DNA from 2 places in the Arthrobacter sp. 92 genome. Region 2 is predicted to be linked to the other one. Evidence: predicted binding sites of a transcription regulator. Region 2 holds the regulator's gene; the other holds the start of a gene.

Region 1 (12,742 bases), 1.4 Mb from region 2:
TGACCGTTTTGGCCGGAAAGCGGACGGCTCCCGGGAAGCTGCCTGCCGCCGTCGGGCATTATGCTCCCGGAGCCGGTTGCGGATGATGCCACGGGCGGGTCCACATGCCGCGGAAAATCTGTCTTAAAGTCAGGTTTGTTCGATGTCGGTCTCAGCCGGAGCGCCGGGCGGGCGTTTAATGGGACTGTGCCTATTCTGAACAAAGACATGACCCTCTGCATCTCGCTCTCGGCCCGGCCGAGTAACAACGGGACCCGCTTCCACAACCACCTCTACGAGCAACTGGGGCTGAACTGGATCTACAAGGCCTTCGCCCCGACGGATTTGGGCCAGGCGATCGCCGGCATGCGCGGCCTGGGGATCAGGGGCTGTGCGGTATCCATGCCGTACAAGGAGGACGTCATTGCCCTCGTCGACGCCATGGACCCCTCGGCGAAGGCCATCGATTCGGTCAACACCATCGTCAACGACGCCGGCCGGCTTACCGCCTACAACACCGATTACACCGCGATCGAGCAGCTACTGCAGCGCAATGCGATCCCCAGCGACTACTCGGTGCTGCTCAAGGGTTCCGGCGGCATGGCGAAGGCGACCGCCGCCGCGCTGCGTGACGCCGGCTTCAGGGATGTGACCGTGATCGCGCGCAACGAGGAGTCCGGCCGGGCGCTCGCCGAGCTGTACGGCTTCAAGTGGCGCGCGGAACGTGAGGACAGCGCCGATCCTGATGCCGGCAAGGCCGACATGCTGATCAACGTCACGCCCGTGGGCATGGCCGGCGGCCCGGATGTGGACTCGTTGTCCTTTCCCCAGGAGTCCATCGAAGCCGCGAAGGTGGTCTTCGACGTCGTCGCGCTGCCGGCGGAGACCCCGCTGATCAAGGCGGCCAGGGCCGCCGGCAAAGCCGTCATCACCGGAGCCGAGGTGGCCACCATCCAGGCGCTGGAGCAGTTCGTCCTGTACACGGGGATCCGGCCCACCGACGAGCAGGTCCGTGCCGCGGAAGAGTTCATGCGCGCCCAATAAAGCCCGGTATTCGGCGAGAGCGCGGTATTCGCGCGGCCCCCGCCATTCCGCGGATCCCCGCTACCCGGCCCAATGGACCGGCTGCACCGGCTAGACCGGCTGTAGCGTCTGGACCGGCTGGACCGAGATGGCCACCCGGTCCTCGCCGATCCTGGTGAGGACCAGGGTGGCAGATTTTTTACTCTTGTTCTTCCCCGATTTCTTTCCTGCCGGCAGAAGCTGCTTGCGAAGCTCTTCCGGGGTCACGGAGGTGCCGCGCTTCTTGATCTCGAGCACGCCGATGCCGTTGTCCTTGACCCAGGCCTTGAGGGCCTTGACGTTGTACGGCATCACTTCCAGGATCCTGTAGGCCCGGGCGAACGGCGTATCCACCAGCTCCGGCGCGCAGATGTAGGCGATGTGTTCGTCCACCAGGTGGCCGCCCAGCTGGAGGGCGACGTCGGCCACCAGCCCGGCGCGGATGACGGCGCCGTCCGGTTCGTATAGGTAACCCTCCACCGGGCCCACGGGGGCCACCGGGCCGGCGTCGAAATCCTCCGCGCTGGTGATCTCCGCCGCCCCCTGGGGACCGAGCAGCAGTGCGGCCCGGCGGACGCCCGGGCGGCGGACGGCATTGAACCAGAGCGCCACCTCAGTGACGTCGCCGCCCACCGATACCCACTGGGCCTCGCAGCCCGCGGGAACCGAGTCGTGCGGCATGCCCGGGCCCATCTTGACCCCCACGGCGCGTCCGGACGCGGCCAGGGACTCAACGAAGGACAGCGGAGGCGAGAACTCCTCCGGGTCCCACAACCGCCGGGTCCCCGAGGTGGAAGTGGTGCGGCGGGCCGGATCCAGCCACACACCCTCCACACCGTCCAGGGGGACGGATGTGGCGTCGGAATGGACAACGCTGGCCTGGGGGAACGGAATGAGGTTCATGGTGGCGCAGGCGGCCGTGGTCTCGTCCATCTCCACCGCCGTCACTTTGAGGTCCATGGAGGCCATGGCCATCGCATCGGCCCCGAGACCGCAGCCAAGATCCGCCACATGGGCGATTCCGGCCGTCACAAACCGCTGGGCGTGCCTTGCAGCCACATTCAGCCTGGTGGCTTGTTCGAGTCCAGCCATGGTGAAGATCATCTGCCGGGCGAACTCACCAAACTTGGCCTCGGCCTTGGTCCGAAGCCTGGACTGGGTGAGGACGGCCGATACGAGTTCGGGGGAGTGGCCGGCTTTGCGCAGCTCGGCGTTAAGCCGGAAGGCCTCATCCTCCCGATAAGGGCCAAGGGAGGCCAGCAGCTCCCAGCCTTCGCTGGTCAGGAGAGGGGCGATCAGTTCCTGCGGTGCGTCAGCCATGACATCAAGCCTAATGGAGGAGCCGCACGGGCCGGGCGCCAGCTAGGGTTGAAGACATGGACGACAGCGCAGGGCCCCAGCCAGCCGGGAATGACCACCACGAGCACAAGGGCCTCGCCCGATATGCCAGGCCCGCACTTATTGCCGGCTGCACCATCGCCGTCGTGTGCGTGGCCCTGCTGGTCATCATCTTCGTCCTGGACTCGTTCAATGCGACCGTATATTCCGTGGGCGGCAAGAGCATCAGCGATGACACCGACGAGGCCCGCCAGATCCGGGACTCCTACGCCGCAGTGCGCACGGGCGGCATTGTGGGCCTCGTCGTTTCCCTCGTGGCGGCTGCAGCCGGGGCAGCGGTGCTTTACCGCAACCGCAACGCCGCCGGCGAGGATGAAACTGACGACGGCGACGACGTCGACTTCGACGACCTGGCCGGCAGTTAGCCCTTCAGGAGGCTGTTCAACTGTTCACCTGGGACGAAATGCTGGCACTCGCCTTGACCGAGTGCTAACTCCAACCTAGAGTCTTCATTAGCACTCTCCCTAGGAGGGTGCTAACACATGAAGAACCACCGCCAGCCTGCAGCCGGCACCGCGACGACGGTCTGCACGTTATGGCTTCACGGTTCTACTGTCCATGAACTTGCTGACGAAAAGGAGAGGTCATTGTCGGTCTCTATTAAGCCTCTTGAGGATCGTATTGTTGTCCGCCCGCTCGAAGCCGAGCAGACCACGGCTTCCGGCCTGGTCATCCCTGACTCCGCCCAGGAGAAGCCCCAGGAAGGCGAAGTTGTTGCAGTAGGCCCCGGCCGCTTTGACGACAACGGCAACCGCGTTCCGATCGATGTTGCCGTTGGCGACGTCGTTATCTACTCCAAGTACGGCGGAACTGAAGTCAAGACCGGCGGCACCGAATACCTCGTGCTGTCCGCCCGCGACGTTCTGGCGATCGTAGTTAAGTAACTCTTGGACCCCGCGCCGTTGATCCGTTCTCGAATGGGTCAGCTGCGCGGGGTTCTGTCTTGAAAGGACAAAACCATGGCAAAGCAGCTTGCGTTTAACGACGCTGCCCGCCGGTCGCTTGAAGCCGGCATCGATAAGCTCGCCAACACTGTCAAGGTGACGCTGGGCCCGCGTGGCCGCAACGTCGTGCTGGACAAGAAGTGGGGCGCTCCCACGATCACCAACGATGGCGTCACCATCGCCCGTGAGATCGAACTGGACGACCCCTACGAGAACCTTGGCGCGCAGCTTGCCAAGGAGGTTGCCACCAAGACCAACGACGTGGCAGGCGACGGCACCACCACCGCCACCGTGCTGGCACAGGCCCTCGTCAAGGAAGGCCTCCGCAACGTTGCGGCAGGCGCCGCTCCGGGCCAGATCAAGCGCGGCATCGAGGTCTCCGTCGAGGCAGTCGCCGCCCGGCTGCTCGAGAACGCCCGTCCGGTCGAGGGCACTCAGGTTGCGAACGTTGCAGCCATCTCCGCCCAGAGCGACGAAATCGGCGAGCTCCTGGCCGAGGCTTTCGGCAAGGTCGGCAAGGATGGTGTGATCACCATCGAGGAGTCCTCCACCACGCAGACCGAACTGGTCCTCACCGAGGGCATGCAGTTCGACAAGGGCTACCTCTCCCCGTACTTCGTCACCGACGCGGAACGCCAGGAAGCAGTCCTGGAGGACGCCCTGATCCTGATCAACCAGGGCAAGATCTCCTCCGTGCAGGAATTCCTGCCGCTGCTGGAGAAGGCGCTGCAGAGCTCCAAGCCGCTGTTCATCATTGCCGAGGACGTTGAGGGCGAGGCCCTGTCCACGCTGATCGTCAACCGCATCCGCGGCACCCTGAACGTGGTTGCCGTCAAGGCTCCGGGCTTCGGCGACCGCCGCAAGGCCATGCTGCAGGACATCGCAACCCTCACGGGCGCACAGGTTGTCTCCCCTGAACTGGGACTCAGCCTGGACACCGTTGGGCTCGAGGTGCTGGGCACGGCGCGCCGCATCACTGTCACCAAGGACCACACCACCATCGTTGACGGTGCCGGTTCGGCCGAGGACGTTGCGGCACGCGTTGCCCAGCTGCGCGCCGAGCTGACCCGTACTGACTCCGACTGGGACAAGGAAAAGCTTCAGGAACGCCTGGCCAAGCTGGCCGGCGGCATCGGCGTGATCAAGGTCGGCGCAGCCACCGAGGTTGAGCTGAAGGAAAAGAAGCACCGCATCGAGGACGCCGTGTCCTCCACCCGCGCTGCCCTCGAAGAAGGCATCGTTGCCGGCGGCGGTTCGGCCCTCATCCACGCCCTCAAGGCGCTGGACGAGGACCCCGCGGTCCAGGCACTTGACGGTGATGCGGCAGCAGCTGTGGGCATCGTGCGCCGTGCACTCGTCCAGCCGCTGCGCTGGATCGCGCAGAACGCTGGATTCGACGGTTACGTGGTTGCCGCCAAGGTCGCCGAGGCTGCGGTGAACCAGGGCTTCAACGCCAAGACCGGCGAGTACGAAGACCTCATCGCTGCCGGTGTCATCGACCCCGTCAAGGTGACGCGCGCTGCCCTTCGCAACGCCGCTTCCATCGCAGCGCTGGTTCTCACCACCGAGACCCTCGTTGTTGAGAAGCCGGCTGACGAGGATGAGCACGCAGGCCACAGGCACTAGCTTGCAGCCAACGCAGTAAAGGCCGGCCCGGCATCAGCTGGGCCGGCTTTTCTGTGCCCTCCTGCAACGGCCAGTGCCGCTCGGAAGCGGCCTAGCTCCACACCCGCGATGCCTGGTGGCGCAACGTGCGTGCCATGCCGTCAGGCAGCCGCCGGGTGATCACGCGATAAAACATCAGCACGGCCACGGCGGATGCCACAATACCGACGAGGTTCAGCAGCAGCTGCATGGCCGAGCCCGCCGCCTTCTGGTATTCGCCCAAGACCAGGGCCACGGCAACGAATCCGGCCGCCGGAACAGTGGTCACGGAAATGAAGACCCCGATCAGGGCGGCCGAGCGGCGGCTGATGACCGACAGCATGCCCGCGGCGCCCGCCAGCACGGCGACGATGAGGGAGTACGGACCGGGATGGTAGATGAACTCCACGGCGGAGCCGTTGTCCAGGGTGTCAGCGGGGAAGAGCCCCAGCGGCACCGACAGCCACGCAGTAAAAGCAGCCAAGAGCATGGCAACAGGAAAGCCGACACCCAGGGCCAACGCGGCGCTGCGGCCCAGCCGCCACTGGCGTCGGGCCAAAGCGACCGCCAGCGCGGCGAGCGGGCCGAACTCCGGGCCCACCGCCATGGCGCCCACGATCGCGATCGTTGAATCGGTAACGATGCCGATGGCCGCCAACTGGGTGGCCAGGACCAGAAAGGCCAGGTAGCTCCAGGTGAGCCGCGAATCCTCCCCGGTCTGCCGGGTCACCTCGTCCCAAACCATGGCATCGGCCCCGTCGCCGGGCGCAGCGGCCTCAGCCCGGTCCGCACGTTGGGAAAGCATCAGCTCCGGCGTTGTAATGGCCACCGAGCCCAGCTCCTCCACCTTCAGGGCATGGAGTTTCTCCAAGAGCTCCTCAACCGACTCCCGGGCGACGTGAGCCCAGACCACATCGCCGGGCGGCAACACGGACGCCCCGCGGTGCACCGCGACTTCCGCCGCGCCGGTTTGGGCCGTACAGCTTTCCACCACCAGGGCGGACAATTCCGCGGGTACACAAATGCGCAACTGAACAATCACGGCGGTTCCTCCTTAGGGTGTTCCAAGCCTAGTTTCCCCCGACCCAATCCAGCACCGGCCGCCGGAGAAGCCTTTGGCTGCCCTCAAGCCGGGATTCTGGAAACTCCCAGCTCCGCCTGCCTTAATGGAAAATGCAGCCATGTGTAGCCACATGGGCAATTGGCTATGAACATTACAGATCAGTAACATGGATGCTTTGGTTATCCGCTTGAGGGGTTTTCTTTGTCGATAGCGAGAGCCTTCGCCTCTCCACGCCGCATAGGCGATGGAATTCCAGCGAACCGGAAATCAAAGTTCCGTCCGGAAATCCAAGGACTGCGCTCACTCGCCGTGCTGATGGTGGTCACCTACCACGTGTGGTTCGGCCGGGTATCCGGCGGCGTCGATGTGTTCCTGCTGATCTCAGCCTTCCTGATGACGCTGCAGTTCGTGGGCCGCTACGATCAGCGCAGCCCAATGGCACTCCTGAAACACTGGCTTCACTTGTATCGGCGGCTCCTGCCTGCCGCTGCCACCGTCATCCTCGCAACGCTGGCTGCCAGCTATGTGGTGCTGCCGCGGACACGATGGCTGGATATCATCAGCCAGAGCTGGGCTTCGCTCTTTTACGCTGAGAACCGGCTGCTCCAATCACAGGCGGTGGACTACTACGCCACTGACCACAGCCTCGCCAGCCCCCTGCAGCACTTTTGGTCCTTGTCCATCCAAGGACAGGTGTTTATTCTTTGGCCGGTGATTTTCGCGGCCAGTGCCTTCGTGGCAAGGAAGTACAGGCTCCGGTACCGGTCCCTTCTGATGTACGTCTTCGGCGCGGTCTTCCTGATCTCCCTCATCTATTCGATCATTTTCACCGCAGCAAGCCAGGCCCAGGCCTACTTCGATACCGGGGCGAGGCTGTGGGAGTTTGCGCTGGGCACACTGGTTGCGCTGTTGTTGCCGGGCTTGCGGATCCCCAAGGCCGGCCGGGTGGTGCTTGGCTGGCTGGGCATAGCCTCCATGCTCAGCTGCGGCATCATCCTGAACGTTGAGACCGCGTTCCCCGGCTTCACGGCGCTGTGGCCCACGCTGGCGGCGGCCTGTGTGATTGCGGCCGGGCAGACGGGCAGCCGCTTCGGAGCGGACCGCATCCTGAGCAGCAAGCCGCTTGTTGGCCTGGGCGACAATTCCTATGCGCTCTACCTTTGGCACTGGCCCGTCCTGGTCCTCTCGCTGGCGTGGACGGGGAAGGAGCACGCAGGACCGCTATCCGGAGCCATCGTCATCGGCGCCTCGCTGGTGCTGGCCTACTTCACCACCAAGTACATTGAGAAACCCTGGCGGCAGTGGAAGTGGCCTGAGGTAAACCGGCGGCGCGCCGCGCTGTCCATCGCCCTGTGCCTGCTCGCGGTGGTGGTACCGCTGGGCGGCATTGAACTGCAGCGGAACCTGGCCACACAGGCCCTGGAAGCCGAGGCGGACAGAAACAACCCGGGAGCCCTGGCCCTGGTGCCCGGCTTTGTGAACCACGCCGATGCCAACGCCGCCATGCTGCCGCCGGCTGAACAGCTGCCCCAGGACTGGGCCGGATTGTCCGGCCCGTGCACCGGAAACCTGGAACCCGAAGAGATGCTTCAACCGGCCTGCAGCGAGGGCGAGGTACCTGCCAATTCGACCAAGACGGTCCTGGTGCTGGGCGATTCCCACGCCCAGCAGTGGCTCGCGGCAATTGGCGAGGTTGCCAAGCAAAAGGGCTGGATGGTCTACGCGATACTCGAAGGCGGCTGCAAAGTCACCCCCGCAGGAGGTGAAGCCACGCCGGACTGCGCCGCCTTCAACGAAGCGGTTCGCAATCACGTTGCGGCGCACCGGCCGGACGCCATTATGATGGTCGGCACCGAGGCCGCCCCCTCTTCGCCCTCTGAGACCCTGACGCCGGGTTTCGAGGATGTGGCCCGGTCCTGGACCGACCAGGGGATCGACGTCGTCGCCATCCGGGACAATCCGCGTTTCACCTTCAATATGGCCGATTGCGTGGTTACCAAGGGCGCGGAGAACCAGGAATGCCGCCCGCCGCAGGCCAGTTCGCTGGCTCCAGAGAGTCCGTTCGCGGCATTGCAGGGGAAAATAAGCCGTTTGTCCTTCGTGGACATGACCGACCTGATCTGTGACGGCACGAGCTGTCCGGGAGTGGTGGGCAATACGTTCGTCTACCTCGACGACAACCACCTCAGCCGGACCTACGTCGCCAGCATGTCTTCAGTCTTCGGCGAGAGGCTGATGACGGCCACCGGCTGGAAGGCTTCATGACCGCAGCGGCACCGCACAAGACACCAAACACAAGCAAAGCAGGCACGCCGGAGGAGTCGGCCGGCACGGGCTACCGCCCTGAGGTCCAGGGACTCCGCGCGCTCGCGGTGCTGATGGTGGTCACCTACCACGTTTGGCTGGGACGGGTGTCCGGGGGAGTGGACATCTTCCTCCTGATATCGGCGTTCCTGCTGACTCTTTCTTTTATGCGGAAGGTGGAAAGCGGCAAACCCCTCCGGCTGATCAGTCACTGGCTCCACCTGTTCAAACGGCTGTTGCCCGCTGCCGTGGTGGTGATCCTCGGCGTGCTCGTGGGCACGTGGGCCATCCTGCCGCAGAGCCGCTGGCCGGACGTGCTCGAGCAGGCCTGGGCCTCTCTGCTCTACCGGCAGAACTGGCTCCTGGCCGACTCCGCCGTGGACTACTACGCCCAGGACCACTCCGGGGCGAGCCCGCTGCAGCACTTCTGGTCGCTCTCCATCCAGGGGCAGGTCTTCATCCTGTGGCCCCTGGTGTTCGCCGGGGCCGCCCTGCTGCGGAAGGCGGTCCGTCGCTGGACGAGCATCAGTTACCGGCAGCTGGCGACCCTGGCCTTCGGTGCGATTTTCGTCGCGTCATTTATCTACTCGGTCGACCGGACGGCCACCAACCAGGCCTACGCGTACTTCGACACCCGGGCCCGCCTGTGGGAGTTCGCCTTGGGTTCCCTTCTGGCCCTCGCCCTGCCCTACCTGAAGCCGGGGAAAATCCTGCGCGTTGTGCTGGGCTGGGCCGGGGTGGCAGCAATGATCTCCTGCGGACTCCTCCTGACCGTGGACCGTTCCTTCCCTGGCTTTGTGGCGTTGTGGCCCACCCTGGCGGCTGCGGCAATCATCGTTGCCGGTCAGAGCGGCAGCAGGTTCGGCGCTGACCGCCTGCTGACCTGGAAGCCGCTCGTTGCGCTCGGGGACAACTCGTACGCCCTCTATTTGTGGCATTGGCCGCTCCTGGTCCTGGCCCTGGCCGGGGCCGGGATCGCGGCTCCCAGCCTCGGCCAGGGCCTTGGGATCGTGGCCATCTCCGTGGTCCTCGCCGTCCTGACCACCCGCTACGTTGAAAAGCCCCTGCGCGAATGGCACTGGCCCCAACGGGGGGTCTGGCGCACCGCCGTCGTGATTGTGGCCTGCGGTGCGGTGCTCGCCGGACCGGTCGCGGTGTGGCAGAGCCAGATCTCCGCAGAGGAAGCCGCCGCTGCGGCGCAGCCCCGGGACCTGACGCCGGGCGCGGCGGCCCTGACGCCGGAGAATGCCGGCAAGCCGACCCCCGATGCGAAGATCATTCCCGCGCCGGCCGCGATGAAAAACGAGTGGGCGGACATCGACGGGCTCTGCACTGAGGGCAACGTGCCGAACGACCCGCTGCTGTCCGGTTGCCTGCAGAACAGCAAGCCGGAGACTGTCACCAAGCGGATCGTGGTGCTGGGTGATTCCCACGCACAGCAGTACATGGCGGCGCTGGGTCCCATCGCCAAGCGACACGGCTGGGAGGTGGTGACCCTGCTTCGGGGCAACTGCCGTTTCGGCGCCGAGACAGCCGAACGCGACGGCGAGTGCAACGCCTTTAACAAGGCCAGCGCCGACTACGTGCTCAGGCATAAGCCCGATGCCGTGTTTACCGTTGCGTCCCTCACGCACAAGGAAGCACCCTTTGAGACCGAGGTGCCCGGCTACCTTGACGGCATCAGGCCGTTCACCGACGCCGGCATGGACGTAGTTGGAATCCGGGACAACCCCCGTTTTGACGTGAACATGCCCGAATGTGTCCAGACGAAGGGCGCCGGCGCTCCCGAGTGCAACCCGCCGTTGAACGAGTCGCTCGCGGAATCGTCCCCGCTGGACCAGTACCGGGGCAAGGTGGCGGGCCTGCACCTCATGGACCTCAGCGACTTCATATGCGCCGGGGGCAGCTGTCCCGCAGTGGTGGGAAATGTCTATGTCTACAAGGACGACAACCACCTCACCAAGACGTACGTGCAGAGCATGATCCCCATGTTCGAAAAACGACTGCTGGCCGCCACTGGGTGGACCTAACGCAACAGCGCCCCGCCGCGTGCCCTTCCTCACATTGCCGCTCCGGAATATGGGGATCGCCGCCGAGGTTCTAGAATTTATCTAACACTTCAGCATCAAACTCTGCACAGGCCAGACCCGTAATTACGGGCTGGTCATCAGTTGCAACCCCTACCCGTGGAACTTGAGAAATTAAGGTAAGAGGCGCACTCATGACCCAGCCCGAGCACAATCCCTTCGGCTTCATCGGCCTGACCTACGACGACGTCCTGCTCCTGCCCGGACACACGAACGTCATCCCCTCCGAGGCCGACACCTCCTCGCGCATTTCCAAGCGCATCACCGTCCAGACCCCCCTGCTCTCCGCGGCGATGGACACCGTGACCGAGTCCCGGATGGCCATCGCGATGGCCCGCCAGGGCGGCCTGGGCGTGGTGCACCGCAACCTGTCCATCCAGGACCAGGCCGACCAGGTGGACCGCGTGAAGCGCAGCGAGTCCGGGATGATCACCAACCCCTTGACCATCGGGCCGGAAGCGACGCTGGCTGAACTGGACGAGATCTGCTCGCATTACCGCGTCTCCGGCCTGCCGGTGGTGGACGAGGGCATGCGGCTGCTGGGCATCGTCACCAACCGCGACACCCGCTTCGTGCCGGAAGCGGATTTCCCGATCCGCCTGGTCAGCGACGTCATGACCAAGATGCCTCTGGTCACCGGCCATGTAGGCATCAGCCGCGAGGAAGCCTCGCACAAGCTCGCCACCAACAAGATCGAAAAGCTTCCGCTGGTTGACGAACAGGGCCGCCTCAAGGGCCTCATCACCACCAAGGACTTCACCAAGGCCGAGCAGTACCCGCTGGCCACCAAGGACGATGAGGGCCGCCTGCGGGTCGGGGCCGCCATCGGATTCTTTGGCGACGGCTGGGAGCGGGCCATGTCCCTCATCGACGCCGGTGTGGACGCACTTTTCGTGGACACGGCCAACGGCCACTCCCAGGGTGTCCTGGACATGATCCGCCGCCTGAAGTCCGACCCCGTGGCCGCCCACGTGGACATCATCGGCGGTCAGGCCGCCACCCGCGAAGGCGCCCAGGCACTGATCGACGCCGGGGCCGACGGCATCAAAGTCGGTGTGGGCCCGGGCTCCATCTGCACCACCCGCGTGGTGGCCGGAGTGGGCGTTCCGCAGATCACCGCCATCTACGAATCCGCCAAGGCCGCCATTCCGGCCGGCGTTCCGCTGATCGCCGACGGCGGGCTGCAGTACTCGGGCGACATCGGCAAGGCCCTGGTCGCCGGTGCGGACACCGTGATGCTTGGATCGCTGCTGGCCGGCTGCGACGAGTCCCCGGGCGACCTGATCTTCGTCAACGGCAAGCAGTTCAAGCTTTACCGCGGCATGGGCTCCCTCGGGGCCATGCAGACCCGCGGCAAGAACACCTCCTACTCCAAGGACCGCTACTTCCAGGCAGACGTCTCCGGCGACGACAAGCTGATCCCGGAAGGCATCGAGGGCCGGGTGGCTTACCGCGGACCGCTGGCCTCGGTGGCCTACCAGCTGGTGGGCGGACTCCGCCAGACGATGTTCTACACCGGAGCCCCGACAGTTGCCGAGCTCAAGGCCCGCGGCAAGTTCGTCCGGATCACGCCGGCCGGCCTCAAGGAATCGCACCCGCACGACATCCAGATGACGGTGGAAGCGCCGAACTACGGTTCGCGCTAAACACTCAGGCATGACGATAGACGGACCATGGGACTCTCCCATGGTCCGTTTGCGTTGGGCGCGGTTTGCGTTCGGACCCGGCCGTCGTCGTTCGTTTCGCAACTAGGCTGGAGCCATGTCCCAACCACGCCACCCCGCCGAACTGAGTCCCAAACGGGAACCCCCGCGGAGGCTTGCCCTGAAGCCCTACGCCCGGGCGGTGGCGCAGGTGCTGCGGGTCAGTTTCCGCGCCTCGCCGGCGGCCGTGGTCATGAAGGTGGTGGGCTCCCTGATCTCGGCACTGCTGCCCCTCGTGACCACGTACTTCGCCGCGCTGACCACCACCGCGCTTGCGGCCGCCTATGCCGGCAACGCGGCCGCCGGCCAACAGGCCATTGTCTACGTGATCATTACCGCCGCGCTGGGGCTCTTTTGGGGATCCTTCAGCAGCGTGGACCGGTATATCCAGCAGCTGATGAGCTTCCGGGTGGGCGCGATCGTGGGCGATCTGATGTATGAGCGGTTCCTTGCACTGGACTTCTGGCGTTATGACGACAAGGAAACGGTTGACCTCTATGACCGTGCCAAGCGCTTCTCCGATTCCTACGCCCGGGTCCTGGACCGCATCGCCGCCAT
Region 2 (9,698 bases):
GCTGCACCTGGAAATTACCCGTGAACGCCTTGAACGCGAGTACAAGCTGGACCTGATCTCCACCGCACCCAACGTGGAATACGAGGTCACCCTCGAGGACAAGAGGGTTGTCCATGTGACCAACCCCAGTGAATACCCCACCGGGAAGATCGCCGAGGTCCGGGAGCCGATGGTTTCCGCCACCATCCTGGCGCCGAACGAGTTTGTCGGGGCCATCATGGAACTGTGCCAGAGCCGCCGCGGCGTGATGGGCGGCATGGACTACCTCTCCGAGGACCGCGTCGAAATCCGGTACCGGCTGCCGCTGGCCGAAATCGTCTTCGATTTCTTCGACATCCTCAAGTCCAAGACCCGCGGCTACGGCTCGCTGGACTGGAAGGCCGACGGCGACCAGGTTGCCGACCTGGTCAAGGTTGACATCATGCTCCAGGGCGAACAGGTGGACGCCTTCAGCGCCATCACCCACCGGGACAAGGCGTACGCCTACGGCGTGATGATGACGGGCAAGCTGCGCGAGCTCATACCCCGCCAGCAGTTCGAGGTGCCCATCCAGGCCGCGATCGGATCCCGGATCATAGCCCGTGAAAGCATCCGGGCCATCCGCAAGGACGTCCTGGCCAAATGCTACGGCGGTGACATCACCCGAAAGCGCAAGCTGCTGGAAAAGCAGAAGGAAGGCAAGAAGCGCATGAAGATGGTGGGCCGCGTGGAGGTCCCGCAGGAAGCGTTCATCGCAGCGCTCACCACGGACGAATCCAAGGACAAGGCCAAGAAGTAGCAGTGAAAGTAACAACCGCGGCAACGACTGTGGCGGAAATCCCTGGAGGAGGCCGCACCAGTGCCTAGCGTTCTTCCCTTGGGCGACCCCGCGCCGTCGGACGGGCACTTGCCTGCGCAGGCCGCCGACGGCGCGGCGGACCGCGGATTTGGACTGTACGTGCACATCCCGTTCTGTGCAGTGCGCTGCGGATACTGCGATTTCAACACTTACACGGCCACCGAGTTGGGCGGCGGGGCGTCCCAGGACGCGTACGCGTCCACGGCCATCGCCGAGGTGGAGTTTGCCGGCGCCGCCCTGACGGCGTCGGGCCTGCCGGAACGTCGGCTGCAGACCGTCTTTTTTGGCGGGGGCACACCCACCCTGCTTCCGGCGGCTGACCTGGCGCGCATCCTCGCGGCGGCCGTCGAGGAATGGGGCCTTGCCCCCGGGGCGGAGGTGACCACCGAAGCCAACCCGGACTCAGTCACGCCCCAGTCCCTCCAACTGCTGGCCGACGCCGGGTTCACCCGGGTCTCCTTCGGCATGCAGTCGGCGGTACCGCATGTGCTGAAAGTCCTGGACCGCACCCACACGCCCAGCCGGGTGCCGCAAGTTGTTGAGTGGGCCAGGGCCGCTGGCCTGTCGGTGAGCCTGGACCTCATTTACGGGACGCCGGGGGAGTCGCTCGAGGACTGGCGCTATTCGCTCGAAACCGCCTTGTCCTACCAGCCCGACCACATCAGCGCGTACGCCCTGATCGTGGAGGCGGGCACCAAACTGGCGGCTCAGATCCGGCGGGGAGAAGTCCCCGGGATCGACGACGATGACCACGCGGCCAAATACGAACTCGCCGATGAGCTCATCACCGCGTCAGGCCTCGCCTGGTACGAGGTCAGCAACTGGTCCCGCACCCCGGGCCAGGCCTGCCGTCACAACCTTGCCTACTGGCGGGGGGACGACTGGTGGGGCGTTGGCCCCGGCGCGCATTCCCACGTGGGCGGGGTGCGCTGGTGGAACGTCAAGCACCCCACCGCTTACGCCGGGCGGCTGGCGTCAGGCGCCTCGCCGGCCGCGGGCAGGGAGACCCTGGACGCCGAGACCCGCAATGTTGAACGGGTCATGCTTGAGGCCAGGCTCAGCTCCGGCCTGGCTGTCGAATCGCTGGGGACATCCGGGAGGCATGCCGTCGCGGGACTGATAGCGGACGGCCTGGTGGACCCCGCCGCGGCCTTCAAGGGCAACCTCGTCCTCACCCTTAAGGGCCGGCTCCTCGCGGACGCAGTGGTCCGCAGGATTCTGCCGGACTGACAGGGCTACTTGACCAGGTCTCTACGTGATCCGCCCTACTTGATCCAGCGCAGGTTGTACTCGTAGCGGTGCGGCTGGCCGCGGTTTACGTGGATCCCGGCGGCTACCGAGAAGCAGGTAACCGCGATCCAGATCAGCGTGGCCAGCACGGCAAAGATGTTCCCCACCACCGGCAGCATCACCAGGAGATTGCAGAGAACCGCCGCGATGGTGGGCGGTAGCGTGAAGTTCAATGCTTCCTTGGACTCCTGGGCCGTGAACGGTCCCCGGTCCTTGAAAATCAGGTAGATAAGCAATGAGGGCACACACCCGAGGATGCCGCCGAAGTGCGCCAGGGTGGCCCACTGCCGGTCTTCGCTGGCTGTCAGCGGCAGCGCGTTTGCCGGCACACCATGATACTGGGGCTGGCCATGCCCGGCCTGGTTGTCCCTGTGTTCACGTGCGTCTTCTGCCACGGTTTCGTCCTTCGGATTGCAGTGGTGCGTTGGTTCCCGGAAAAGGCGGGGGCTGAGCTAGGAGCAGCAACCGCCGTATCAAGAATACTGGGTGGGACCCGCATTCGAAGAGTGCGGCACCCTGCCGCGCGGGAAACACACAGGTCAGCGCCGGGTTACAGCACAGGGGCTGGCTATGGCGCGGTGAGGAAGTCGATGACCTCTTCCACCCGGCCCAGCAGCGAGGGCTCCAGGTCCGCGTAGCTCCGGACTGCACCGAGGAGCTTCTGCCATCCGAGCCCGATATCCTCCTTCGTGGAGTGGGGCCAGCCGAACGCCGTCAGGATCCCGGTTTTCCAGTCAACGCCGCGTGGGATCACCGGCCACTGCTCGATGCCAAGGACTGCTGGCCTGATCGCCTGCCAGACGTCCACATAGGGATGGCCCACAATCAGCACGTTTCCGGCCGCCCCGGAGGATCGCATGACCCCTTCGGCGATCCTCGATTCCTTGGAATCGGGCACCAAATGGTCCACCAGCACTCCCAGCCGGCGCCCCGGTCCGGGACCAAAGTCCGCTACGGCACCTGCAAGGTCATCGATTCCGTGCAGGGGCTCGACGACGATGCCCTCCGCCCGCAGGTCGTCGCCCCAGACCTTTTCCACCAGTTCGGCGTCGTGCTTTCCTTCCACCCAGATCCGGCTGGCTTTCGCCACCTGGGCGCGTTGCCCGTCCACCCGGACGGATCCTGACGCCGTCCTGGCCGGGGCGGCCGCGCTTGCCTGCGCCCGGGGTGCGGGAGGCATCAGCCGGATGGGCAGTCCCTCCAGCAGGAAACCATGGCCAAGGCGGAAACTGCGTGATTTGCCCCGCCGGTCCTCGAGAGCCACCACATGCATGCCGCCGGATTTCTCCACTCTTGTCACAGCGCCAACCCAGCCGGACTGCACCTCTTCCAGCACCATGCCGCGTTCAACCGGCACTTCGGGAAGCTCGGACTTCCGGGGAGCCGAGATGTCCTGCGGGCCCCAGTTCTGGTACGACATCCGTTACACACTGCCTTGCTCTAGGAGGTTTGAATATTGGGAGGCAGTGGCTTCGCGAATGTGCACGTCCATTCCCAGCCCGGAGTTTCGCCCGGAGCGGTACCAATGCTAACAACGCGGCGACTCATATTAGACTGGTTAGCACTTAGACATGACGAGTGCTAACGGTTGCCTGGGTGCAGTCCCAGCCCGTCGCCCGGGAAAAGCCGATCGGAGGTGGAGAATGAGCGAGCCACGCAAGCTTGAAGTATTGCGCGCCATCGTGGAGGACTACGTGCATTCCCGCGAACCCGTGGGCTCCAAGGCGCTGGTGGAACGGCACCATCTGGGTGTTTCCAGTGCCACTATCCGTAACGACATGGCGGCGCTGGAAGATGAGGGACTCATCACCGCGCCGCACACAAGTGCCGGCCGCATTCCCACGGACAAGGGCTACCGCCTGTTCGTCGACCAGATTTCCGCCGTCAAGCCACTCTCGCAGGCCGAGCGGCGCGCCATCCAGACGTTGCTGGAAGGCTCAGAGGACCTGGACGATGTCCTGGAGCGCACGGTGCGGCTGCTGTCCCAGCTGACCAACCAGGTGGCCGTGGTGCAGTACCCGCACCTTAGCCGCGCCATGGTGCGGCACATCGAATTTGTGCTGCTTGCGCCGCGCAAGGTCCTTGTGGTGCTGATTGCCGATACCGGAAAAGTTGATCAGCGGGTCATCGACACCGGCCAGGAACTCAGTGACGATGCGGTCGCGGCACTTCGCACGCGCTTCCTCAAGAGCCTGGCCGGCACGCCGCTGAGCCTCCTCCCGCAGGCGCTGCCCGCCGTCGTCGCCGGCTGCGAACCCTCACGCCGCCATGCCGCGCAGGCTCTGGCACGGGGACTGGACGCGCTGGCGAGCAGCACCCGCGAGGAGCGGATGGTGATGGCAGGGACCGCCAACCTGGCACGGTCCAATGTTGACTTTCCGCTGAGCATCGGTCCGGTCCTTGAAGCGCTCGAGGAGCAGGTGGTGATGCTCCGGCTGCTGAGCGAAATGGCTCAGGATCCCCGGGGCGTGACCGTCAGCATTGGCCGCGAGAACCCTTATGACGGTCTTGCGGAAGCCTCGGTGGTGGCCACGGGATACGGTCCCGGTTCCACTGCCAAGGTGGGGGTGCTCGGCCCCACCCGGATGGACTATCCCACCACTATGGCCGCGGTCCGGGCCGTGGCACGCTACCTTTCCAGGATCCTCGGGCCCTGACGGGTCCGGCACCAGCCAACCAGGCCTTCCCGTGTCCCGGTTTCCCGGACACGGCAGCAGCATCACAGGCAGTACAACCAGGAAGAGATACGAACTTTGAGCAGCCACTACGACGTTCTTGGAGTCTCACCCGAAGCGACGGGCGAAGAGATCAAGAAGGCCTACCGAAAGCTTGCGCGCACCCTCCACCCGGACGTTAACCCCGGTGAGGACGCCTCGGACCGCTTCAAGGCGGTCACGCACGCCTATGAAGTGCTCTCCGACCCGCAGAAGCGCCGCATTTACGACGCAACCGGCAACGAGAACGGCACGGACAATGGCTTCGGCGGTGCCGGCTACTCGGGCCAGGGCTTCGCCTTCCAGGACATCTTCGACACCTTCTTCGGCGCCGGCGGCTCCTCCGGTCCGGCTTCCCGCGTCCGCCGCGGGCAGGACGCCCTCATCAGCGTCCGCATCGACCTTCGGGACGCTGTCTTCGGCGTCAATAAGAAGCTCGAAGTGGACACGGCCGTGACGTGCCCCACCTGTGACGGCTCCTGCTGCAGGCCGGGGACCCACCCCGAGCGCTGCGACATTTGCGGCGGCAGCGGTCAGGTCCAGCGGGCCGTCCGCTCCATCCTGGGCCAGGTTATGACGGCCGCTCCGTGCGGCTCCTGCGAAGGCTTCGGAACCGTCATCAAGGACCCGTGCAACGAGTGCAACGGGCAGGGACGCATCCGCAGCCGGCGAACACTGACCGTCAAGGTTCCCGCCGGTGTGGCGACCGGAACCCGGATCCAGCTCGGCGGCCAGGGCGAAGCCGGACCTGCCGGCGGACCCTCCGGAGACCTCTATGTGGAGATCCGGGTCAACAACGATCCCACCTACCTGCGCGACGGCGACGACCTGCACGCCACGCTCAACATTCCCATGACCGCGGCGGCGCTCGGCACTGAGGTCACCTTGGAGACCTTCGACGGCACGCAGGAAATCGACGTCAAGGCGGGAACCCAGTCCGGCGAGATCATCACCCTGCGTGGCCTCGGCGTCACCCACCTGCGCGGTTACGGCCGTGGCGACCTGAAGGTCCACCTGCAGGTGGAGACCCCCAGCAAGCTCGACCCTGCCCAGGAGGACCTGCTCCGGCAGCTCGCCAAGCTGCGCGGGGAGCAATACACCGAAGGGAAACTTGCCGCCAGCGGCGGGGTCTTCGCCAAGCTGCGGGACCGGCTCGGTAACCTGTAGCAGTGAGCAACCCGGTCTTTTTCACCGCCGCCGGAACCTTGGATGACCAGGTCCCCGGTTCGCAATTCGTTCTCGACGGCGCCGAGGCGCGGCATGCCGTGACGGTGAAACGGCTCGCCGTGGGGGAGTCTGTGGACATAGCCGACGGAGCAGGAAAACGCCTTACCGGAACGGTGGCCGCCGTTGGCCCTGGCCAGCTCACGGTGCAGTGTTCGGCGCTGGAAATCGAAAGCCGCCCGGACGTCCGCCTGGTCCTGGTCCAGGCGCTTGCCAAAGGCGACCGGGACGAGCTGGCGGCCGAGACAGCCACCGAACTGGGCATCGACGCCATCATCCCCTGGCAGTCCGAACGTGCCATCGTGCGGTGGAAAGGCGAACGCGCGGCCAAAGCGCACGCAAAATGGCAGTCCGTGGTGACTGCGGCCGCAAAGCAGGCCCGCCGGGCGTGGATTCCCGAGGTCCGTGCCGCCGTCGACGGCCCCGGGCTGCAGGCGGCGGTGGCTGCCGCCGACTTGGCGGTCATTCTTCACGAGGATGCCGTGCGGCCGCTGCGCGGCGTGCTGGAGTCATGGCGGGACTCGATGCCGTCGGGAACCGGGCCCCGGGAGATCCTGCTTATCGTGGGGCCTGAGGGCGGGATCAGTCCGAGGGAAGTCACCCGGCTCTGCGGCGCGGGGGCGGTCACCGCGCTGCTTGGCCACCATGTCCTTCGATCATCCACGGCCGGCCCGGCGGCAACGGTCCTGGCCAGCGACGTGCTTGGCCGATGGTAGCGGCGCAGCCCGCCTGCTACTCCTTCGGGAATCTGTTACTTCACCGAGAAGCCGCGGCTGTCGACGTTCAGCTCCGTGTCATTTCGGCTGGGGTCAATCTGCCATACCCTGACTTCGTAGTTTCCCGGGCCCAGGTTCACCGTCAGCGAGAACAGTCCGGACTGTGAGGCATCGGAGGAGGCTGTCATGTCCCCGCTCAGGTACGGTGACTTGTCCGCGCTGCCGTCTACCCGGAGGATCTTCCAGCGGAGCTTGCCGCCGGGGACGATGCTCCGGCCGCTGACTTTGACGCTGCCATCGGCGACCTGGGTCCCCTCCTGCGGGTCAATGATCCACACGGGGGCAACCATGCCCGCGCTTCGTGACATCGGTGTCCCCAGCCGGACGCGGTTGAAGGCGAGATAGTCTGTATGCCCGTCCACGAGAATCACCACCTGGATCTGTTGGCCGGCATCCACCAGCCCGGAGCTGGCTCCCGCCGCGGTCGCGGTATAGACCAACTGCTGGATGGCGCGCTCGGCCATGGAAGTGTCAACGTTGCTGTTGAAAGCGTCGGCGGAGACATCCACCGTGATGACATTCTTGCCGGAGATGGACGTGGCCAGCTTCTTCGGGTTCTGCCATGGGGTGAAGAAGTCAGGATCGAGGGGCTTCTGGGACATCATGGCGCGCAGTGCGCGCGTCACCGGATTATCCTGCTCAGGCACGTCGCGGAACTCGCGGTACAGGAACACATTGTCGTTGCTGCGGCCAATCCAGTACACCGGCGCTTTGTTGGAGGCCTGGGTGGTTTCCAACGGCGCGCTGGTGCTGGGAACCCCCGCAGTGGCGGAACCGGACAGCATCTGCGGTGTGCCTGCCGAGTCCTCCGGGGGCTGGGGAGTGGCGACGCAGCCGGAGAGCAGGATCGCGGCAGGCAGCACCCAGAGCAGAACGGCGGAACGCACACGCTGTCCCGCTGGTCTCCTTCTGTGCCCCATCCCGCTAAATCCCATCGGCTCCGGTGTTCCCCCGCCCTCGTGTGTTCCTTCGGATGCGCGCCCCGGCGGGGCCCGCTGTGTGACTCTTGCTTTACGAGCGCGTGGCAGGTCCGGCAGAAACCGCCGGGAAGGGCCCGTTGGCACCCTCGACTGCCGGCGCAAGGCCGCTGAATCCCAGCATTACACACGGTCCCCGGCCGCCCGCGGCCTTTGGGCACGGTGAACCGAACTGCAACAGGAACGATATGAGGCCGATACAAAGTTGATACCTAATGACGGAAACGCGCAACGGAATCGTTCCAGGACGGGCATCGCGTGGCCGGGCCGGGGCCGCCGGTCGGGTCGCTGGCGTAAGATGGAAGGACTCCGCTTAACACGGAACCTGCCCGGTAGGCCGGCGGGTCAATGGATCATTCGGAGCAACTATTTCCTAACTGGAGGGGACCAGAGGCCAGCAGGCCGGCACCATGACTGAAGCAACAAACGGAAAGCCCCGGTTCAGCGCCGGAGAGCGCACCACAGGTGAATTTCCCCATAGTCTTCCCGGTGTCCGGACGGAGGTGGTCATATTCGACAACTCCGAGCAGATGGTGCAGTCCCTGGGCAGCCATGACGAAGCACTGCGCTTTATCGAAGAGCAGTTCCCCGCTGTGGATTTCCATGTCCGTGGCAACGAACTGGCCATCAGCGGCCCCGCCGCGGACGTTCCGCGGATCATGCGGCTCATCCACGAGGTGCGCGGCCTGGTCGAACGCGGCACAGTCATCACACCGGCAGTGCTGCAGCAGCTCGCCGCCCTCCTGCGCAGCCAGTCCCTGCAGAATCCTGTCGAGGTGCTGACGCACAACATCCTCTCCAGCCGCGGCAAGACCATTCGGCCCAAGACACTGAACCAGAAGAACTACGTGGACGCCATCGATGCGAACACGGTGATTTTCGGCATTGGGCCCGCCGGCACGGGAAAGACGTTCCTGGCCATGGCCAAGGCCGTCCAGGCCCTTCAGCAGAAGGAGGTCAGCCGCATCATCCTGACCAGGCCCGCCGTCGAAGCGGGAGAGCGGCTCGGTTTCCTGCCCGGAACCCTCAGCGACAAGATCGACCCCTACCTGCGGCCGCTGTACGACGCGCTTCACGACATGATGGATCCGGAGTCGATTCCACGGCTGATGGCGGCCGGCACTATCGAGGTGGCGCCCCTGGCCTACATGCGCGGCCGCACCCTCAACGACGCCTTCATCATTCTGGATGAGGCCCAGAACACCACCCCCGAGCAGATGAAGATGTTCCTGACCCGTTTGGGTTTCGGCTCCAAGATGGTGGTCACCGGCGACGTGACACAGGTGGACCTGCCGTTCGGCACCCGGTCCGGGCTGCGGATCGTCGAGGAAATCCTGCAGGGAATTGAAGATGTCAATTTCACGGTGCTTGATGCTTCGGACGTTGTCCGCCATCGGCTGGTGGGCGACATCGTCCATGCCTACGGGGTCTGGGACGAGATACAGCGGAACCGGGTGAAGCATTCCGTGCCCCGGGACAAGCGGGGAGAACACGCATGAGCATCGAAGTGAACAACGAATCCGGTGTCCTGGTGGACGAAGCGGAGCTCGTGGCCCTGTCCCGGTTTATCTTCGAGCGGCTCTACATCCACCCGCAGGCCGAGTTGTCCATCCTTCTGGTGGACGAGCCTGCCATGGAAAAGCTGCACATTGAACTGATGGACGAGCCCGGCTCCACGGACGTCCTGTCCGTTCCCATGGACGAGCTCACCCCGGGGACGCCGGACAAGCCAACCCCCCAGGGGATGCTCGGCGACATCGCCATTTGCCCGCAGGTGGCGGAAGCCCAGGCACGGAACGCGGGCCACTCCACGCAGGACGAAATGTTGCTGCTCACCACGCACGGAATCCTGCATTTGCTCGGTTACGACCACGCGGAC

What was found. Region 2 encodes HrcA, which represses chaperone genes, less so after heat shock. Its sites were predicted from a motif close to TTNGCACTCGNNNNNNNCGAGTGCNAA; they were not measured.
Region 1: the regulator HrcA is predicted to act here: its motif matches at 2,846-2,872, upstream of groES (co-chaperone GroES).

Annotation. Positions count from the first base shown of each region.
Region 1 covers NZ_CP189863.1:3,822,469-3,835,210, reverse strand. Annotated here, with positions in the region: gene ACP4XC_RS17745 (glycoside hydrolase family 3 protein) at 1-86, shown strand, start outside; gene ACP4XC_RS17740 (shikimate 5-dehydrogenase) at 187-1,023, shown strand; gene ACP4XC_RS17735 (THUMP-like domain-containing protein) at 1,114-2,361, opposite strand; gene ACP4XC_RS17730 (hypothetical protein) at 2,418-2,804, shown strand; gene groES (co-chaperone GroES) at 3,027-3,323, shown strand; gene groL (chaperonin GroEL) at 3,399-5,009, shown strand; gene ACP4XC_RS17715 (DUF389 domain-containing protein) at 5,101-6,069, opposite strand; gene ACP4XC_RS17710 (acyltransferase family protein) at 6,292-8,355, shown strand; gene ACP4XC_RS17705 (acyltransferase family protein) at 8,352-10,424, shown strand; gene guaB (IMP dehydrogenase) at 10,616-12,127, shown strand; gene ACP4XC_RS17695 (ABC transporter ATP-binding protein) at 12,243-12,742, shown strand, end outside.
Region 2 covers NZ_CP189863.1:2,378,084-2,387,781, forward strand. Annotated here, with positions in the region: gene lepA (translation elongation factor 4) at 1-778, shown strand, start outside; gene hemW (radical SAM family heme chaperone HemW) at 839-2,068, shown strand; gene ACP4XC_RS10935 (DUF4870 domain-containing protein) at 2,104-2,523, opposite strand; gene ACP4XC_RS10940 (DUF3097 domain-containing protein) at 2,697-3,548, opposite strand; gene hrcA (heat-inducible transcriptional repressor HrcA) at 3,772-4,785, shown strand; gene dnaJ (molecular chaperone DnaJ) at 4,882-6,009, shown strand; gene ACP4XC_RS10955 (16S rRNA (uracil(1498)-N(3))-methyltransferase) at 6,012-6,782, shown strand; gene ACP4XC_RS10960 (GerMN domain-containing protein) at 6,818-7,777, opposite strand; gene ACP4XC_RS10965 (PhoH family protein) at 8,230-9,318, shown strand; gene ybeY (rRNA maturation RNase YbeY) at 9,315-9,698, shown strand, end outside.